4 regions of the Gracilibacillus pellucidus genome follow, and region 3 is predicted to be linked to each of the others. Evidence: riboswitches for the same ligand, from Rfam matches in the RefSeq annotation. Region 3 holds a riboswitch; each other region holds the start of a gene.
What was found. A riboswitch is a leader RNA that binds a small molecule or an ion and turns the genes downstream of it on or off. The one in region 3 is predicted to bind S-adenosylmethionine.

Region 1: it holds a riboswitch for S-adenosylmethionine, as region 3 does, so the genes downstream of both, SH601_RS03700 (PLP-dependent aspartate aminotransferase family protein) here and SH601_RS00820 (Na+/H+ antiporter NhaC family protein) in region 3, are expected to answer to the same signal.
Region 2: it holds a riboswitch for S-adenosylmethionine, as region 3 does, so the genes downstream of both, SH601_RS03900 (bifunctional homocysteine S-methyltransferase/methylenetetrahydrofolate reductase) here and SH601_RS00820 (Na+/H+ antiporter NhaC family protein) in region 3, are expected to answer to the same signal.
Region 4: it holds a riboswitch for S-adenosylmethionine, as region 3 does, so the genes downstream of both, SH601_RS04425 (phosphoadenylyl-sulfate reductase) here and SH601_RS00820 (Na+/H+ antiporter NhaC family protein) in region 3, are expected to answer to the same signal.

Annotation. Positions count from the first base shown of each region.
Region 1 is NZ_JAWZSR010000002.1:53,964-58,183, reverse strand. Features, by position in the region: gene SH601_RS03705 (SGNH/GDSL hydrolase family protein) at 1-34, opposite strand, end outside; gene SH601_RS03700 (PLP-dependent aspartate aminotransferase family protein) at 267-1,937, opposite strand; SAM riboswitch class I at 2,015-2,127, opposite strand; gene cls (cardiolipin synthase) at 2,413-3,855, shown strand; gene SH601_RS03690 (ABC-F family ATP-binding cassette domain-containing protein) at 3,882-4,220, shown strand, end outside.
Region 2 is NZ_JAWZSR010000002.1:96,458-100,677, forward strand. Features, by position in the region: gene SH601_RS03890 (bifunctional metallophosphatase/5'-nucleotidase) at 1-713, opposite strand, end outside; gene SH601_RS03895 (nitroreductase family protein) at 1,027-1,593, opposite strand; SAM riboswitch class I at 1,749-1,853, shown strand; gene SH601_RS03900 (bifunctional homocysteine S-methyltransferase/methylenetetrahydrofolate reductase) at 1,939-3,786, shown strand; gene metE (5-methyltetrahydropteroyltriglutamate--homocysteine S-methyltransferase) at 3,801-4,220, shown strand, end outside.
Region 3 is NZ_JAWZSR010000001.1:168,679-172,898, reverse strand. Features, by position in the region: gene SH601_RS00825 (MerR family transcriptional regulator) at 1-702, shown strand, start outside; gene SH601_RS00820 (Na+/H+ antiporter NhaC family protein) at 715-2,022, opposite strand; SAM riboswitch class I at 2,122-2,222, opposite strand; gene SH601_RS00815 (cupin) at 2,541-2,897, shown strand; gene SH601_RS00810 (PTS sugar transporter subunit IIA) at 2,938-3,429, opposite strand; gene SH601_RS00805 (sugar phosphate isomerase/epimerase family protein) at 3,740-4,220, opposite strand, start outside.
Region 4 is NZ_JAWZSR010000002.1:219,830-224,049, reverse strand. Features, by position in the region: gene cysI (assimilatory sulfite reductase (NADPH) hemoprotein subunit) at 1-34, opposite strand, end outside; gene SH601_RS04430 (assimilatory sulfite reductase (NADPH) flavoprotein subunit) at 47-1,846, opposite strand; gene SH601_RS04425 (phosphoadenylyl-sulfate reductase) at 1,905-2,633, opposite strand; SAM riboswitch class I at 2,707-2,822, opposite strand; gene SH601_RS04420 (aldo/keto reductase family protein) at 3,086-4,030, opposite strand.

The DNA.
Region 1 (4,220 bases), on a different contig from region 3:
ATACTATTAGAATTAAATACATCTTTTTTTTCATCATCTAACACCTTCAATTTAATATTACCCGCAATCTATCGTTGCTAACATTCCATTTATTTCAAGATATGCAATGCCGTAGTGAGACATGTTTGTTTTGTATCATATCATATCATACGAAGGAATTAAGGGTAAATAGGCAATAAGACCGCTCCTATTCTAAATAAGAGCGGTCCTTAATTATATATATTTATCTTGGGGAGATAAATAACGATATTCTGGGAGAAAACGAATTATTCTCCGCGGCGTAGGCGATCTGCTTCTTTAAATGGACATTTACCTTCAATAACAATTTGTCCATTTGCTTCCGCCTTTTGTTTTACTGCAATATCTGCTTCTTTTTCAGCAAACCAGATGATTTTTGCTTTATTTGTATAAATACTCGCTGCATCTGTGCGATCGGTAATAAATAAAATATCGATTTCGCTTTCTGCAGCATGCGCTGGAATAACCTGATAGCCTAGCTTCGTTAGCTTTTGTAGTACCTCAGAAGCCTCGATGTCATCGTTAGTAGCGATGATTTTAGAGCGAATTCCACCATCTTCTCTGGCAAAAGGTGAAGAGAGAGCCCACGAAATAGCTTGTTCGTGATTTGATTGAATGGTTGGCTCACTATTTGTTGCTTTGGCAATTGCCTGATCAAGATCGGCGATGATATCAGCAGATGTTTCAATTCCGACAGATAATCGAATTAATTCTTCTGTCACACCAGAGGTTTTTAGTTCCTCTTCATTTAATTGTTGGTGTGTAGTAGAAGCAGGGTGGATAATAAGTGATTTTGCATCACCTACATTCGCAACATGTGACCATAAATGAATATGATCGATTACTTGACGCCCAGCTTCTCTGCCGCCTTTTATACCAAAGACGATGATCGAACCAAAATGATTAGCTAAATATTTTTTAGCCAATTGATGGGACGGGTGACTTTCAAGACCTGGATAGGAAACCCATTCTACTTGTGGATGATTTTCTAAATAGTGAGCAATCGCTTTAGTATTTTCACTATGTCGCTCAATCCGCAAGTGTAATGTTTCAAGTCCTTGTAAGAAATAAAAGGCATTTTGTGGACTTAATGACGGCCCAATATCTCGAAGCAATTGCACACGTAATTTCGTTGCAAATGCAGCAGGTCCAATATCAATCCCGAATCGAATACCGTGATAGGTCTCATCTGGCTCGGTAAATCCTGGGAAGCGTTCTGTATTCCAATTAAATCTACCACCGTCTATCACAACACCACCGATCGATGTTCCGTGACCACCAATCCATTTTGTAGCGGAATGAACGACAATATCCGCTCCCCAGCTAATTGGTTTACATACATAAGGAGAGGCAAATGTATTATCAATAATTAACGGTACACCGTGTTCATGTGCTATATCGGCAATTGCCTCAATATCAAATACATTTAAGCTAGGGTTTGTAATCACCTCACCAAAGATGGCTTTTGTCTTATCTGTAATAGCAGAACGGAAATTTTCTGGATCTGTCCCATCAACAAATATCACATCAATCCCGTATTTCGGTAATGTTTTATTGAATAAATTAAATGTTCCACCATATAAATTACTGTCAGCGATAATTTCATCTCCAGCATTAGCAAGATTCAAGATAGCTAACGTGATGGCAGAAGCCCCTGAAGCAGTACCAACTGCTGCAACACCGTCCTCTAATAATGCCATACGCTGCTCAAATGCATCGACTGTCGGATTCATTATGCGTGAATAAATGTTACCTGGCTCTGCTAGCGCAAATAAATTTTGTGCATGCTCCGTACTATTAAATACATAAGAAGTAGTTTGATAAATAGGCACTGCACGAGCATTTGTTGCTGGATCTATTTGTTGTCCACCATGTAATAAGTTTGTTTCGTCACCAGGAAATTGAAAAGAATTTGTCATTATGTAGCCTCCTCAAATAATTTAAAAACCTCTTCTGGACAAAAGTAAGAAGAGGTTGAAGTATTTGAGTCGTCCTCCTCTTATCTGCCAGGTCACACCTGTAGGATTTAGCACCATGTCCATATTGCTATTTAAATGGAAGGTTGCTGGGCTTCGTAGGGCCTATTCCCTCTGCCACTCTAAATAAGAGTTATCACCTATTTGATTGAATGATTTTTATTATAAGGGATCGTTTTCAAACCGTCAATAATAATTCAGAAAATTTAATCTTTTTAAAGATCAGTCTCGCTTTGGAGTTGATGAGTTAGCAAAGGTTTTTGCATGAAATATCCTGTATAAACATAAATTACATATGCTTTGAATAATAAGCATGATCCCTTTTGTTAGATAGTGTTTTTATGAATAGTGTTTGCTATTAGCTTCACTATAATTGTGCTATATTATAGGAAGTGGGATAGAAGAGAGGGGGCTTCATATGGAAATTTTTCAACTAATTGCTAGTGCCAGTTTAATTTTTAATATTCTCTTGTCGATTACCATTATTTTTTTAGAACGTAAAAATCCAACCGCTACATGGGCATGGGTTTTGGTACTAACATTTATCCCGATTGCAGGATTTATTTTATATTTAATATTTGGACGTAAACTTAGTAACAAAGCACTTTTTACTTGGGATGCCAAAAGTAAACTAGGGTTAAAGAAATCGGTCAAACAGCAGCTCGAGGAACTAAAAAATGGAGAATTCTCTCTAAACGATTCGAGAATGTATCAGTATAAGGATTTATACTATTTACATTTAACAAATGCTGATGCTATTTTTTCTCAAGATAATGATATACAAATTTTTACTAATGGAAATAGCAAGTTCGAATCTTTATTAACAGATATAAAAAATGCGACAGATCATATCCATTTACAATATTATATCGTTCGATCCGATCATTTAGGAGAACGATTGGCAGACGCTTTGATTGAGAAAGCAAAAGAAGGAGTCGAAGTACGCTTTTTGTATGATGATTTAGGCTCGCGCTCGTTAAAGCAAAGACTAGTTCGAAGAATGCGCAAGGCAGGAGCAGAGGTAGAGGGATTCTTTCCTCCATTAATCCCGAAAGTGAATTTGAAAATTAATCATCGTAACCATCGTAAAATCGTTGTGATCGATGGTGCGGTAGGTTATATCGGAGGCTTTAATATTGGGGATGAATATTTAGGACAGGTCAAACGTTTTGGGTATTGGCGTGATACCCACTTGCGAATTAGGGGAAGCGCCGTGAAGCAATTGCAAACTCGTTTTATACTTGATTGGAATCAAGCATCTCGTCATGAAATCATTTATCATTCACGTTATTATAACGCTATTCCAGCAGGTAATATCGGGATGCAAATTGTTTCGAGCGGTCCTGATTCAGAATGGGAACAGATCAAACATGGCTATATTAAAATGATTATGTCGGCAAAGGATTATATTTTTATTCAAACACCATATTTTATTCCAGATGAAAGTCTGTTAGATGCACTAAAAATTGCTAGCTTATCTGGTGTTGATGTTCGCGTCATGATACCGAATAAACCTGACCATCCTTTTGTTTATTGGGCTACTTATTCCTATATCGGGGATTTATTAAAAGCAGGAGCAACAGCATATGTTTATCAAAAAGGATTTTTACATGCTAAAATGATAGTAGTCGATAGTAAGATTGCATCAGTCGGAACAGCGAATATTGATGTTCGTAGCTTCCGCCTTAACTTTGAAGTAAACGCCTTTTTATATAATGAAACAATGGCAGAAATGCTTGTTGATGAGTTTGAAAAAGATATGGAAGAATCTACTAATCTTACGTATTCATTATATAAACAACGCTCCTTCTGGATTAAGGTGAAAGAGGCTGTTTCAAGGTTAATTTCACCTATTTTGTAGGTAATGAGAGAAAGGATAAGATGATTATGCGCACGATAAAAATAGAGAATCTAGTCAAAACATATGGAGAGAAGGTATTGTTTGACGGAATCTCGTTTGCAATCACAGATAATGACCGAATTGGCTTGATTGGGGTCAATGGTACAGGAAAGTCTACGTTACTGAAAGTGATTGCAGGTATGGACCAAGCTGAGGCTGGTACGACCACCCATCCGAATGATTATAGAATCGAATATTTAGACCAAGATCCACAACTACAAGAGGAAGATACCGTTCTTGATCATATTTATCACGGTGATGCCGAAATAATGGTGACGTTAAGACAATATGAGTCAGCTGTATTAGCGTTAGAAAAAGACCCAGAA
Region 2 (4,220 bases), on a different contig from region 3:
AAAAAGCGGTGTTGGTGACCCGTAATTAAAATGTCTATTCCGTCTACTTCTTGGCAAATTTGATAGCCTTGATTTTCACCTGTTAAATCTTCAGTTGGTTCACCAGTTTGCGGGTCACGCTCTAATCCCCCATGATAGCATACTACCATCACATCTGGTGCTTCCGTTTCACGTATTTTCGCAACCCACTTTTTAGCTGATTCACAAGCATCCTCAAAACGTAATTGTTCAATATGCTTTGGCTCTTCCCAATTAGGAATGTAATGTGTCGTTAATCCTAATATCGCCATTCTAATACCAGCTATTTCTTTTATTACGTAGGGTTTACCGAAGTATGGCTCAGTCGTTCTCTCATCTATTATATTAGCTGACAAAAAAGGATACTCAGCAGCGTCCACTGCTTTTTGTAAATAGTCTGATCCATAGTTAAATTCATGATTCCCAAGTACTGCAAGATCATATTTTAATTGATTAGCTACTTTAATAACAGGACTCGCTTGATCCCCTTGTTTTTTGGCAAAATAATATGTAGCAGGACTTCCTTGAATAAAATCACCATTGTCGATTAAGATCGTATGGTTTTTCTCTCTTATATGTTGAATAATAGAGGCAGCTTTGGCTAATCCAATATTCACCTCTTGATGATCACGATAAGTAGTAGGCATAATATAACCGTGAACATCACTTGTTACACATATCGACACTTTTTCCATTCTAAACCCTCCTAGAAACATCTATTTCTATTATAGCGTTTTCTACTTCTATTTGGGTAAATCTTTACAATTTCTTAACTTAGCTTTAACACCTTCTTTTCATTCATTTGATATATTTAAATTGTTCCAAATTGAGCAATGCTGCAAAGATTGCTTTCTCACAAAATGATAGCCCCTTTTTCTTTTGTCCGATGATATCTTTCATCGGTCTTTTTTTACAGAAAAATAGTATGTATAGAATGCTTAGCTTTCTGGCAACTTGAAAAGAGGCTGCGATCAACCAAAATTGGTTGAGGCAGCCTCTTTTCAACACTTAATTTATTACTGTAATTCTATTTTTTGCTGCTGTTCTTGGAATAGGCGTTTGATTTTTAGCAGGATACCCTACTTGAATTTGGCCAACTACCCGCTCATTTTCTTGTAAACCGATTAATGCAGCGGTCTCTTCACAGAATGCTAACTTTCCTGTTTTCCAGAAAACACTTAGCCCTTTTTCCCAACCAAGTAAGCTAAAGTTTTGGACTAAACAGCTAGATGAAGCATAATCCTCTTCTCTTAATTTTTCTTGTGGATGTAGGGTGTTAATGACAAAAAAGATGAATGGCACACTCATTATTTTGTTATAAGCATTGTCACTAATCACTTGTAATTCTTCTTCTACTTCTGTATTCGCTTTAGAAATAGCAACTTTTCGATTAATTTCGGCTAGTTTTTCCTTTGCTTCTCCTTGCACAAAAACAAATCGCCACGGCTCTGTCATTTTATGATTAGGTACCCATACTGCTGTTTCTAATAGCTCTTCTATTAGACTTGCTGGTACTTCTTTATCCCGATATACCGATATCGAGCGACGTTCGGTGATAAGTTGTTGGATACTCATGAACATGACTCCCTCTTACTGATAATGATTTTCAACTAGGTTTATCATACCATATCTCGATAAAGAATCAAGTTGTCGGAAAATTCACAAAAATAACTTGCAATGTTTTTTATTTTCATGTAACATTCTAACAAATACTATCAGTTAAATAATTTTTCTTATCCAGAGAGGTGGAGGGACTGGCCCTACGAAGCCTCAGCAACCGTCTAATATGACAAGGTGCTAATTCCAGCAAGCAATAGCTGCTTGAAAGATGAGAGTTTACGTTAATTAATCTCCGTCTTTCAATAGACGGAGATTTTTTATGTTATAAACATTTATTCTACATAGAAAAGAGGTGAAAAAATGTCTGATTTACGCAATGCATTGCAACAAAGACTAGTTGTCGCTGATGGAGCAATAGGAACCCTACTATACTCTCACGGTGTCAATCGCTGCTTTGAATCTTACAACCTTACGCATCCAGACCAAATTCTCCACGTTCATCAAACATATCTTGATGCTGGAGCTGAAGTTATACAAACCAACACATATGGAGCAAACTATATTAAATTGTCGCGTTTTGGTTTAGAGGAGCAGGTACATGAGATAAATACAAAAGCTATACAACTCGCTAAAACTGCTGCCAAAGACAAAGGATTTGTTTTAGGAACAATTGGAGGAATCAGAGGAGTTCAAAAATTAATCGCTTCAAAGAAAGACATCATCCGTAGCTTTAAGGAGCAGTTATTCTCTTTATTATTAGAAGGGATAGATGGCTTATTATTGGAAACATACTATGACTTTGAAGAAATCAAGCAAGTGTTAGAGATTGCTAGACAAGAAACAAAATTGCCGATTATCACCAATGTGTCGATGCATGAACCAGGTGTGATGGAAAATGGATTACAGCTTTCAACAGCCTTGAAAACATTAGAAGACATAGGTGCAGATGTTGTAGGTGTCAATTGCCATCTTGGTCCTCACTATATGCTTAAAGCATTAGAATCTGTTCCACTTCTTGAGAAAGCATATTTAGCTGCATATCCGAATGCAAGTCTCCCTTCCTACCAAAATGGGAAATTAGTTTATAGCCAATACAGTGACTACTTTGTAAAATGCGCAAAAGAGTTCCGTAACCAAGGCGTGCGTTTAATTGGTGGATGCTGTGGTACAACGCCAGAACATATTAGCGCTGTTAAAGATGGCATAAGTGGATTAACACCGATTAAGCAAAAAAAGGTGAAAAAAATTAATTTTACGCAGACTGCTAACAAACAACAACTTCCCTTGCCAATACCATTAGCGGAAAAGGCTCGCAAACAGCACACCGTAATCGTAGAGTTAGATGCGCCAAAACATCTAGATACAGACACATTTCTCGAAGGTGCACTTGCACTAGAAGATGCCGGAGCAGACGCGATTACATTAGCAGATAATTCTCTGGCTTCACCACGTATTAGTAACTTTGCCATGGCTGTAAAAATGAAGCAAGCAGGATGTAAAGTGACACCACTTATTCATTTAACATGTCGGGATCGAAATTTAATCGGGCTTCAATCTCATTTACTCGGTCTCCATACATTAGGCTTTCATGAAATTCTAGCGATCACTGGCGATCCAACACGAATTGGTGGTTTCCCAGGTGCTTCATCTGTTTTTGACGTGACATCTATCGAATTAACAAGACTCATTAAACAGCAGTGTAATCAAGGATTATCCTTTGCCGGTAACTCACTAAAAACGAAAACACATTTTCAAGTAGCCGCTGCGTTCAATCCTAATGTTGCGAACCTTGAAAAGGCAGTAAAAAGAATGGAGCAGAAAATTAACCACGGTGCTGATTACTTTTTGACTCAACCAATTTTCAATCATGAACAAATTATTCAGTTACATCAACTTACTCAACATATTGATCAACCTATTTTCGTTGGCATCATGCCACTAACCTCTTATCGAAATGCAGAATTTTTACACCATGAAGTACCGGGTATGAAGTTACCTGATGAAGTTCGATCTAGAATGAAGCAATCCCAGAATAAAACACAAAGTATCCAGGAAGGGAAAGAAATCGCAAAAGAATTAATTGATACAGCTCTACAATATTTTAATGGTATTTACATTGTCACACCGTTCTTGCATTATCCCATAACAGTGGAGCTAACGAATTATGCAAATAAACAAGCTTCACAAGCAATGAAAATAAATAATTAAAGGAGTTTTTCATAATGACAACGATTCTTAGTAGCAATCTAGGTTACCCTCGAATTGGCGAAAAGCGACAATGGAAAAGAGCAATTGAGGCATTTTGGCGTGGAGATATAAATGCTACCTGTCTTCAAGAACAAATGAAGAGCTTACGTCTCCATAACCTAAAAAAACAAAAGGAGTTAGGTATAGATCTAATTCCTGTCGGAGATTTTTCTTTATACGATCATCTATTAGATACAGCTATTTCTTTCAATATCATTCCAGAACGTTTTACCCATCACGATCCCACTGACCTGTCTTGCTATTTTGCTATTGCTCGCGGAGAGAAAAACGCAGTAGCAGCTGAAATGACAAAATGGTTCAATACTAATTACCACTACATCGTGCCCGAATTACAAGGTACGGAACCATCTTTACTGGAAAACAGAGCATTATCT
Region 3 (4,220 bases):
TACCGCTATTATTCATTTCATCAATTAGAGTTATTCGCAGTTATTGCCCTATTAAAAGACTTAGGCATGTCATTAGATGAAATAAAACAATACACTCAAAATAAATCACCAGAAAAAATGCTTAAGATCATGTATGAACAACAAGAAAAGATACTAGAAGAACGAAGGCGACTGGAAATGAAGGTTAACATGATAGAAGGACAAATTCAGTCGTTAAACGAAGCAACGAAGCTAGACTTTCAACAAATTAGAGTAGAACGACTACCTAAACAAACCCTTTATTTAAGCAACAATATTGAAAATGCATCAGATCAAGAATTTGTAGAAGCATTCCATAACTTTTTAGTGGAATTATCTGATGCATATCTTGATACAGGCTATCCGATTGGTACCATTACTTCTCGTGAAAATGCGCTAAAAGGGGATTTTACTAATTACAGTTATTTATATAACAAACAACTTGAACCGAAAATAGATCATTCTTTTTTTCAAACAGTTGATGGAGATTTTTTAGTTGGATACCATATTGGTGAATACCAACATGTCGGTCAAACTTACCAAAAACTTTTGCAAGAAATGGATCGAAGGCATCTAGAGATCGGGGAATATATTTTAGAAGAATATGTATATGAAGCTGCCGTCAAAAATCGCGAAGAAGAGTATGTCCTGAAAATTATGATACACGTGGAAAATAAAGAGTAGGACTAATGCGCCCTACTCTTGTTGTGATGCTTTTTGTTTAAATCGTGGAAAGCCAATTAAAATGGCGATGATACCACTAAGTCCTAATAAAATAGGATAGAAGGAATACGGTATGATGCTTAATGGTGATATGGCAGCTAACCCACTAGCAGCAAGCATTTGCGCACCATATGGTAAAATCCCTTGCCAACATGCTGCAAAAATATCAAGAATACTAGCTGATTTCCTTGGGTCTATTTGATATTCTTGTGCAATATTTTTCGCTAGCGGACCTGTCATAATAATCGAAATCGTATTATTAGCTGTACTAATATCTGCCGCACTGACAAGTCCAGCAATTCCAAACTCTGCACCTTTTTTGGATTTGATTCGACGTGATACAACATGTAACAAGTAATCAATTCCACCGTTATGCTGAATGATACCTATAATACCACCAATTAACAAAGCAATGATCGCAATATCTTGCATATTGATTATTCCTTCTGATGCTGTTTGAACTAAACTTGTTCCTGTGAAAGAGCCATCTAATAAACCAATAATTCCTGCAAAAACAATGCCACCAGTTAAAACGATTAGTACATTTACTCCCAATATTGCTACAATTAAAACAGCAAGATATGGAAGTACTTTTACAATTTGATAAGAATAATCTTCTTGAACCGTAAAATGACTACCAAGTGTAATGGCCCATAATATAATAATGGTAATAATAGCACCCGGAAGTATTATCCAAAAATTGGTTTTAAACTTATCACTCATCGTTGTATTTTGTGTCCTTGCTGCCGCAATCGTTGTATCCGAAATCATCGATAAGTTATCACCAAACATCGCTCCACCAATAATAGTCGCCATCGCCAAAGCCATTGAAATATCTGTTTGTTCTGCAATTCCGATACCAATCGGCGCAAGTGCAACAACGGTCCCCATTGACGTTCCCATTGTAAGCGAAATAAAACAAGCAATAATAAACAAACCTACCATCAACAAGTTTGCAGGAAGTAGAGAGAGACCAAGATTTACGGTTGCATCAACTGCTCCCATTCCTTCCGCTACTTCTGAAAAAGCACCTGCTAATATATAGATAATCACCATTAAAATGATATTCTCGTGTCCTACACCTTTTGTGAACACTTCTATCTTTTTCGACAATTTTTCTTTTCGATTTATCGCAATCGCTACTACTGCAGCAATCAATACCGCTACATTAATTGGCATACTGGAAAAATCATGCGTAACGATTCCCGATACAATAAATAATAATATAAAAACAAGTAATGGTAATAGTGCTACTGCATTACCTTTTGATTGTTTTTCCACTAGTTGTCCTCCTCGTTTTGCTATTTCTTGTGGTTTACAAACACAAAAAAAGAACCTCTATCTAGTATTAGAAGAGGTCCTTCAATCATTCATACTCTCTTCTTATCTGCTAGCTAATCGCTACTGGAGTTGGCACATTGCTTCATGGAGCTGTTGCCGAGGCTTCAAAGGGCCAGTCCCTCCACCTCTCTGGATAAGAAATGTTTAATTTTTAAGTATATACAAATGTACAAGTTTGAGAGGATAATGTCAAGTAGTTTTCGACATTTTTTTATACAGTCCCATAGGTTAATAACTTCGCACTTGAAACAAGCCCGACCACCTTCCAAAACATTACATTATATGGTAGTATAGAACAAGCCACAATCAGTGAACTATATCTTGATAAAGTGAGACTTATCAGGGAGTTAGCGTCCGTTTATCCCCCACTTAGCTTCCTAGTTTTCACCCGAACCTTGAAGTGGGGGTTTTACGGACGTTTACACCGTGATAAAATCTACATATGAAGGAGAGTTACTATGGAGATATTCCAACTGAACAAAGAAGTTGGTAAAAAAATCACCCAGTTTCACTCTGATTTTACCCTTTCACCTATAACCAAAACCGAAAAAACTACTCAAATTGCTTGTATTCATCTAGAACAGAACGGACTTATCGGATATCATCAAGCTGTTGTTCCACAACTGTTTATCGTTATTAGTGGAAATGGTTGGGTACGCGGTAAATCTGATGAATTTGTTGCTATTCGACCAGGAGAAGTTGTGCTTTGGAGGGAAAATGAATGGCACGAAACAAAAACAGATAAAGGACTAATAGCCATCGTCATTGAAGGTGAAAAGCTTGATACTTCTATGTTATTCAAGAAAAAAGAATGAGCTTTTTTCTTGATAAAAGCTCATTCTTAATGGTTAAATATTATTTCTTTTCAATACGGAAAAGTGTATCCGCACCTGCTGTCACAGCTTGTTCACCAGCTGCATTAGACAAAGAAAATTCTTCTCCATTTAATAAAATGATAGGAGTAATCGTTTGATAACCTTCTGCTTTAATGACATCTAAGTCGAATGTTGCTAAAGCATCACCTTTTTTCACTTTTTGACCGTTTGTCACATGAATCTCAAAACCTTTACCGTCTAACTGTACAGTTTCAAGTCCCATATGTATTAAAATTTCTGCACCACCATCAGTGCGAAAACTAATCGCATGCTTTGTCTTAAATACATCGACAACTTCCCCATCAATTGGTGATACAACTTGCTTATCAGTAGGTTCGATAGCGATACCGTCCCCCATCATCTTTTGTGAAAAAACTTCATCAGGGACCTGCGCCAACGGTACTACTTTCCCTGTCAGTGGCGTTACTAAATCTGTATTTGTCTCTTTCTTTTTAAAAAGCTTCTTAAACATATGACTTACCTCCAAAGATGTCTATTACCATTTCCCATTATAAACTATCAGAATCTAAAAAAACAGGAAAATGTTACTAATTATATAGTAAGAAAAGAAGCTTATACAGCATCAACAAACTTTCATTCGCCTTATGAGTGACCTTAATTTTGGTTCTGCTTCATTTTGGGCGTTCATCTGTTTACTTGTTATGGACAAAAATAAAGGGAAGCACAATACATTATGTCAGTAAATCTAGTTATTAACAAAAAAAGCTGAATTCATTGCCCTTTTTGTCAGCAAATCTAGTAAACGTTACCAATCACTTCATTCATTTATTAATTACTTGCTTTAAGTTCACGACATTTTCCTTTGCACTATCTAGTGGGTCTCCATCGAATTGTTCTTGTTCAATCACATACCAATGGACATCGGTAGATTCACCTGTTTGCCAAAGTGTAGCAATATCCAGTGATCCTTTTCCTATTTCAATACTACGTTTTTCGCCATTTTCTTCTACCATATCTTTAATATGCAAAGAAACAATGCGCTTGTCATGTTCTTTAATAATCGTTAATGGATCTATTCCTGCATGTGTTGCCCAATAGCAATCAAGCTCTATTTGCACATACTCAGGATCCGTCTCTTCAAATAAAATATCAAAGCCTGTCTTTCCATTACCAAGATCAAAGAACTCCATGTTATGATTATGGTATGCAAAAGTAAAGCCTGCTTCTGCACATTTCTTCCCTATTTCATTTAATGTAGCTGCTCCTTTATAATATGCTGCCTCATCTGTTCGCAATTCTTCG
Region 4 (4,220 bases), on a different contig from region 3:
CCATTGGATCAAGTTTCTTCGGATCATTTACCATATGTCATCCCCCTTAATACACATCGCGTTGATATCTTTTTTCGTGTTTTAATTGATTGATATATTCTTTTGCTTCTTCTTCGCTAAGGTTACCTTCTTGGCTGATGATAGAAATCAATGTATCATGTACGTCTTTTGCCATTCTCTTTTCATCTCCACAAACATAAAGGTGTGCACCAGCTTCTAGCCATTCAAATAGTTCTTTTGCTTTTTCCTGCATACGATGTTGTACATATACCTTTTCATCTGTATCTCTGGAGAAGGCAACGTCCATCTTCGTTAAATAGCCTTGCTGTATCCATCTTTGCCAATCTACTTGGTAAAGGAAGTCCGTCCGGAAATGCTGATCACCGAAGAAGAGCCATGTTTTCCCTTTTAATTCAAGTTCTTCACGTTCTTCAATATACCCTCTAAACGGTGCTACGCCTGTTCCAGGTCCGATCATAATAACTGGTGTCGCCTCATCCATCGGGAATTTAAAGTTTGGATTTTTGTGTACATAAACATTGAGCTGATCTCCAGGTTTAATTCGGTCAGAGATTTCACCTGAACATACACCACTTCGATCTCGACCATGTGCCTGATATTTTACAGTTGCAACGGTTAAATGCACTTCATCTGGGTTTGCTTGATAGCTGCTTGAAATCGAGTATTGTCTAGCTGGAATTTTTCGCATGAAATGCATAATAGTTGTCGGGTCCAATTGTTCTGGTGGGTAATCAATGATTAAATCTAAGAGATCTCGACCATCAATATATGCTTTTACTTCGTCAGAATTTTGTACTAATTGTTGTAATTTTTCATTTTGGAAATAGGTGCTTGCTTTCTCCAATGATCCTTTTGTTAGTCTAGTAATCTCGAAAATGGATGTTAAGGCTTCCTGCACGGAACGGATTTCCCCTTGTTTATTAATAGGGATAGTCTGTTCAGGATTCCACTTCAATTCTTCGATAATAGCTGCTACAAGGGCTGGATCGTTTTTAGGATTAATTGCTAAACAATCACCAGGTTCATATTGGAAATTAGATCCTTCTAGTGAAATTTCGATATGTCTTGTTTCTTTGTTAGACCCTTTTCCACTAAGTACAATATTTTCTAGTACTTCAGCAGTGTATGGATTGCTTTTTGAAAAAGTTTGTTCAGTAGGTGTTACAGTAGTTGTTGGAGCATTCGTAGCACCTGCATCTTTTTGTAAAGTGGCGATTACTTCTTTTGCCCATTCTTCTGCTAATTCTTCATAATCAACGTCACAATCAACGCGTGGGTGAATTCTCGTAGCACCTAATTCTTCTAATCGTTTATCAAAGTCTTTACCTGTTTGGCAAAAGAATTCATACGACTCATCTCCAAGTGATAAAACAGAGAAATTCACATTGTCGAGTTTTGGAGCCTTACGACCGTGTAAGAACTCATGGAATTCAATGGCATTATCAGGTGGATCTCCTTCGCCGTGTGTAGCCGTAATAATAAGTAAATCTTCTACTTCTTTTAATTTTTTTGGTTTAAAATCGTCCATGCAAGATACGGTAACATCACGATTAATCTCTTTTAGCTGAGTCGATAATTGTTCTGCTAATGCTTGGCTATTACCTGTTTCGGACCCAAATAAAATAGTGACGGTACGAGTGCTTGTTTGAACAGGCTCCTTAGTTTCTACTGTTGGTGTTGGTGGTACTACGTTTGTTACTCCCTGTGAAGCAGCTAGATACCCTGCTAGCCAGTTTTTTTGTGCATCAGTTAAAGTTGGGAGAATTTGATTTAGTATTTCCGTCTGCTTTTCATCAAACGGACTGTTTACCACTTGTAATGTCAATATATTCACCTCTTTTAATTATTCCGATAGTTTTACTCGAGTTTAAGCGTAAAAAAATTTAATTGGATGTTGGTGGTGCCACATGTAAACCACATTCTGTTTTTTGAGAATTGGCCCATCTTCCTGAACGCTCGTCACTTGCATCTGTGACAGGTGATGTACACGGAACACAACCAATACTTGGATAATTTTGATCATGTAGTTTATTGTATGGTAATTGGTGCTTCTCAATATAATCCCATACATCATCCCAAGACCAATGAATTAAAGGGCAAACCTTAATTGATTGAAAGCGTTCGTCTTTGTTCAAAAAATCGGTATTCGCTCTAGTGGGTGATTGCGCTCTTCTTAAACCAGATATCCATGCAGTCGCTCCGCTAAGTGCTTCTTCCAATGGTTTTACTTTGCGGATATAGCAACATTGATCTGGTTTCCTACTCCATAAGGCAGCTCCGTGTTTTTCGCGTTGTTCATCAACAGTCAGTTCAGGCTGCTTCATTTCGATAGATAATAGTGGATAGCGCTCCTTCACTTCGTCAATCAAATCATAGGTTTCTTGAAAATGTAAACCAGTGTCTAAAAATACTAAACTAGCATCAGGCTTAACACGCGCAATCATATCAATCAAAACCATACTTTCTGCTCCAAAGCTACAAGCATAGACTAAGGAATCTCCGTATGTTTGATAGGCCCATTCTAAAATCTTTTCTGCTCCTTTTGTCGGGTCATCAGGACTTGGGGTCTCATTATTGAGCGGACTATCATAGTACGTTTCATAAGTCAGCATGAATATTTGCTCCTCCTTATTAAAAAGCCTTCTTACCAAGGTGATAAGAAGGCGAATAATCTAAGTTAATTCCTTCTCATCTTTCGGTTCAGCATATGCTGTTTCCGCAGGATTTGGCACAGTATTACGATTTAAGAACCTGTTGCCGAGGATTCACAGGGCCTGCCCCTCCACCTCTCTGGATAAGAATTGCATTTAAGTCTTTTGTTACTACTATAGTAAACAGTAGAAATAGTAAAGTCAATAACTTTAAGAAAAAAATGTAAAAATTAATACCAAGTTACTAGGTTTTAATTAAAACCCGAGCTAATATGAAAAAAAGTAACGAAATTTCAGGGTTTGCAATCGAAATATCGTTACTTTTTTGTTTATCACGGTGTAAATGTCCATAAACCTTTCGAGTATAATGAAAAGGAGTTACGGCCAATAGCCTTCACAGATGGAAGTTAATTTCATGCTTTTAATATATTCTCGATTTCTTCAATGGTTCCTGGTGCTAATTTTACGCCAGAAGCTTTAGCATTTTCTTCAATTTGTTCGGGTCTGCTTGCACCAATTAACGCACTAGAAACGTTATCCTGACGTAGTATCCAAGCAATTGCCAATTGAGTTAATGAAAGATTTTCGTTAGCTGCGATACCTTGAAGAGCTTCAACACGTTCTAAGTTTTGCTCTGTTAGAATACGAGATAAATCTAAATTTTCTTGGGCTGCGCGACTACCTGAAGGAATTGCTTCACCTTTTTTGTACTTACCAGTTAATACACCTTGAGCAAGAGGAGAGAAGACAACTTGACCAATACCATGTTTATCACTAACAGGGATGATTTCATCCTCAATATAGCGGTGAAGCATACTATAATTTGGTTGGTTGACGACAATTCGATCTAGTAGTTTCTTATCAGCTAAATGAACGGCTTCTGAAATTTGTTCGGCAGTCCATTCACTAACGCCGATATATAAGATTTTACCTTGTCGAACAAGGTCATCTAAGGCACGTAATGTTTCTTCTAATGGTGTATCTTGGTGGTAACGGTGGCAATAGTAGATGTCGACATAATCTAAACCAAGTCTTTGTAAGCTTGCATTACATTGCTCTGTAATGTGTTTGCGTGAAAGACCACGGTCATTAGGCCCATCGCCCATATCACCAAATACTTTAGTGGCAAGGACATAAGAGCTTCGTGGATATTTTTTCAATGCTTTTCCAACAATTTTTTCTGCTTCCCCACGCATATAGACGTTTGCTGTATCAAAAAAGTTAATACCTAGGTCATATGCCTTATCAATCGATGCTTCTGCTTTTTGTTCTTCTACATAGCCACCATATGTAAGCCAGCTACCTAAACTAATTTCACTAACTTTTAAACCAGTGTTACCTAAACGACGATACTCCATCAAAAAAACCTCCTTATATTATTAAGCGTTTACACAATTATAAAAGAATACTAGATAAGAATCGAATGATTTGTTTGGGATTTAATCAATCTTCGTAGTATTACTTACATTAAGCTGGAATGACGTTCCATAAGAATGTTTATGAGAGACGATTTTATGGAATGTGCTCTTGGGCATGTCGTAATTACTT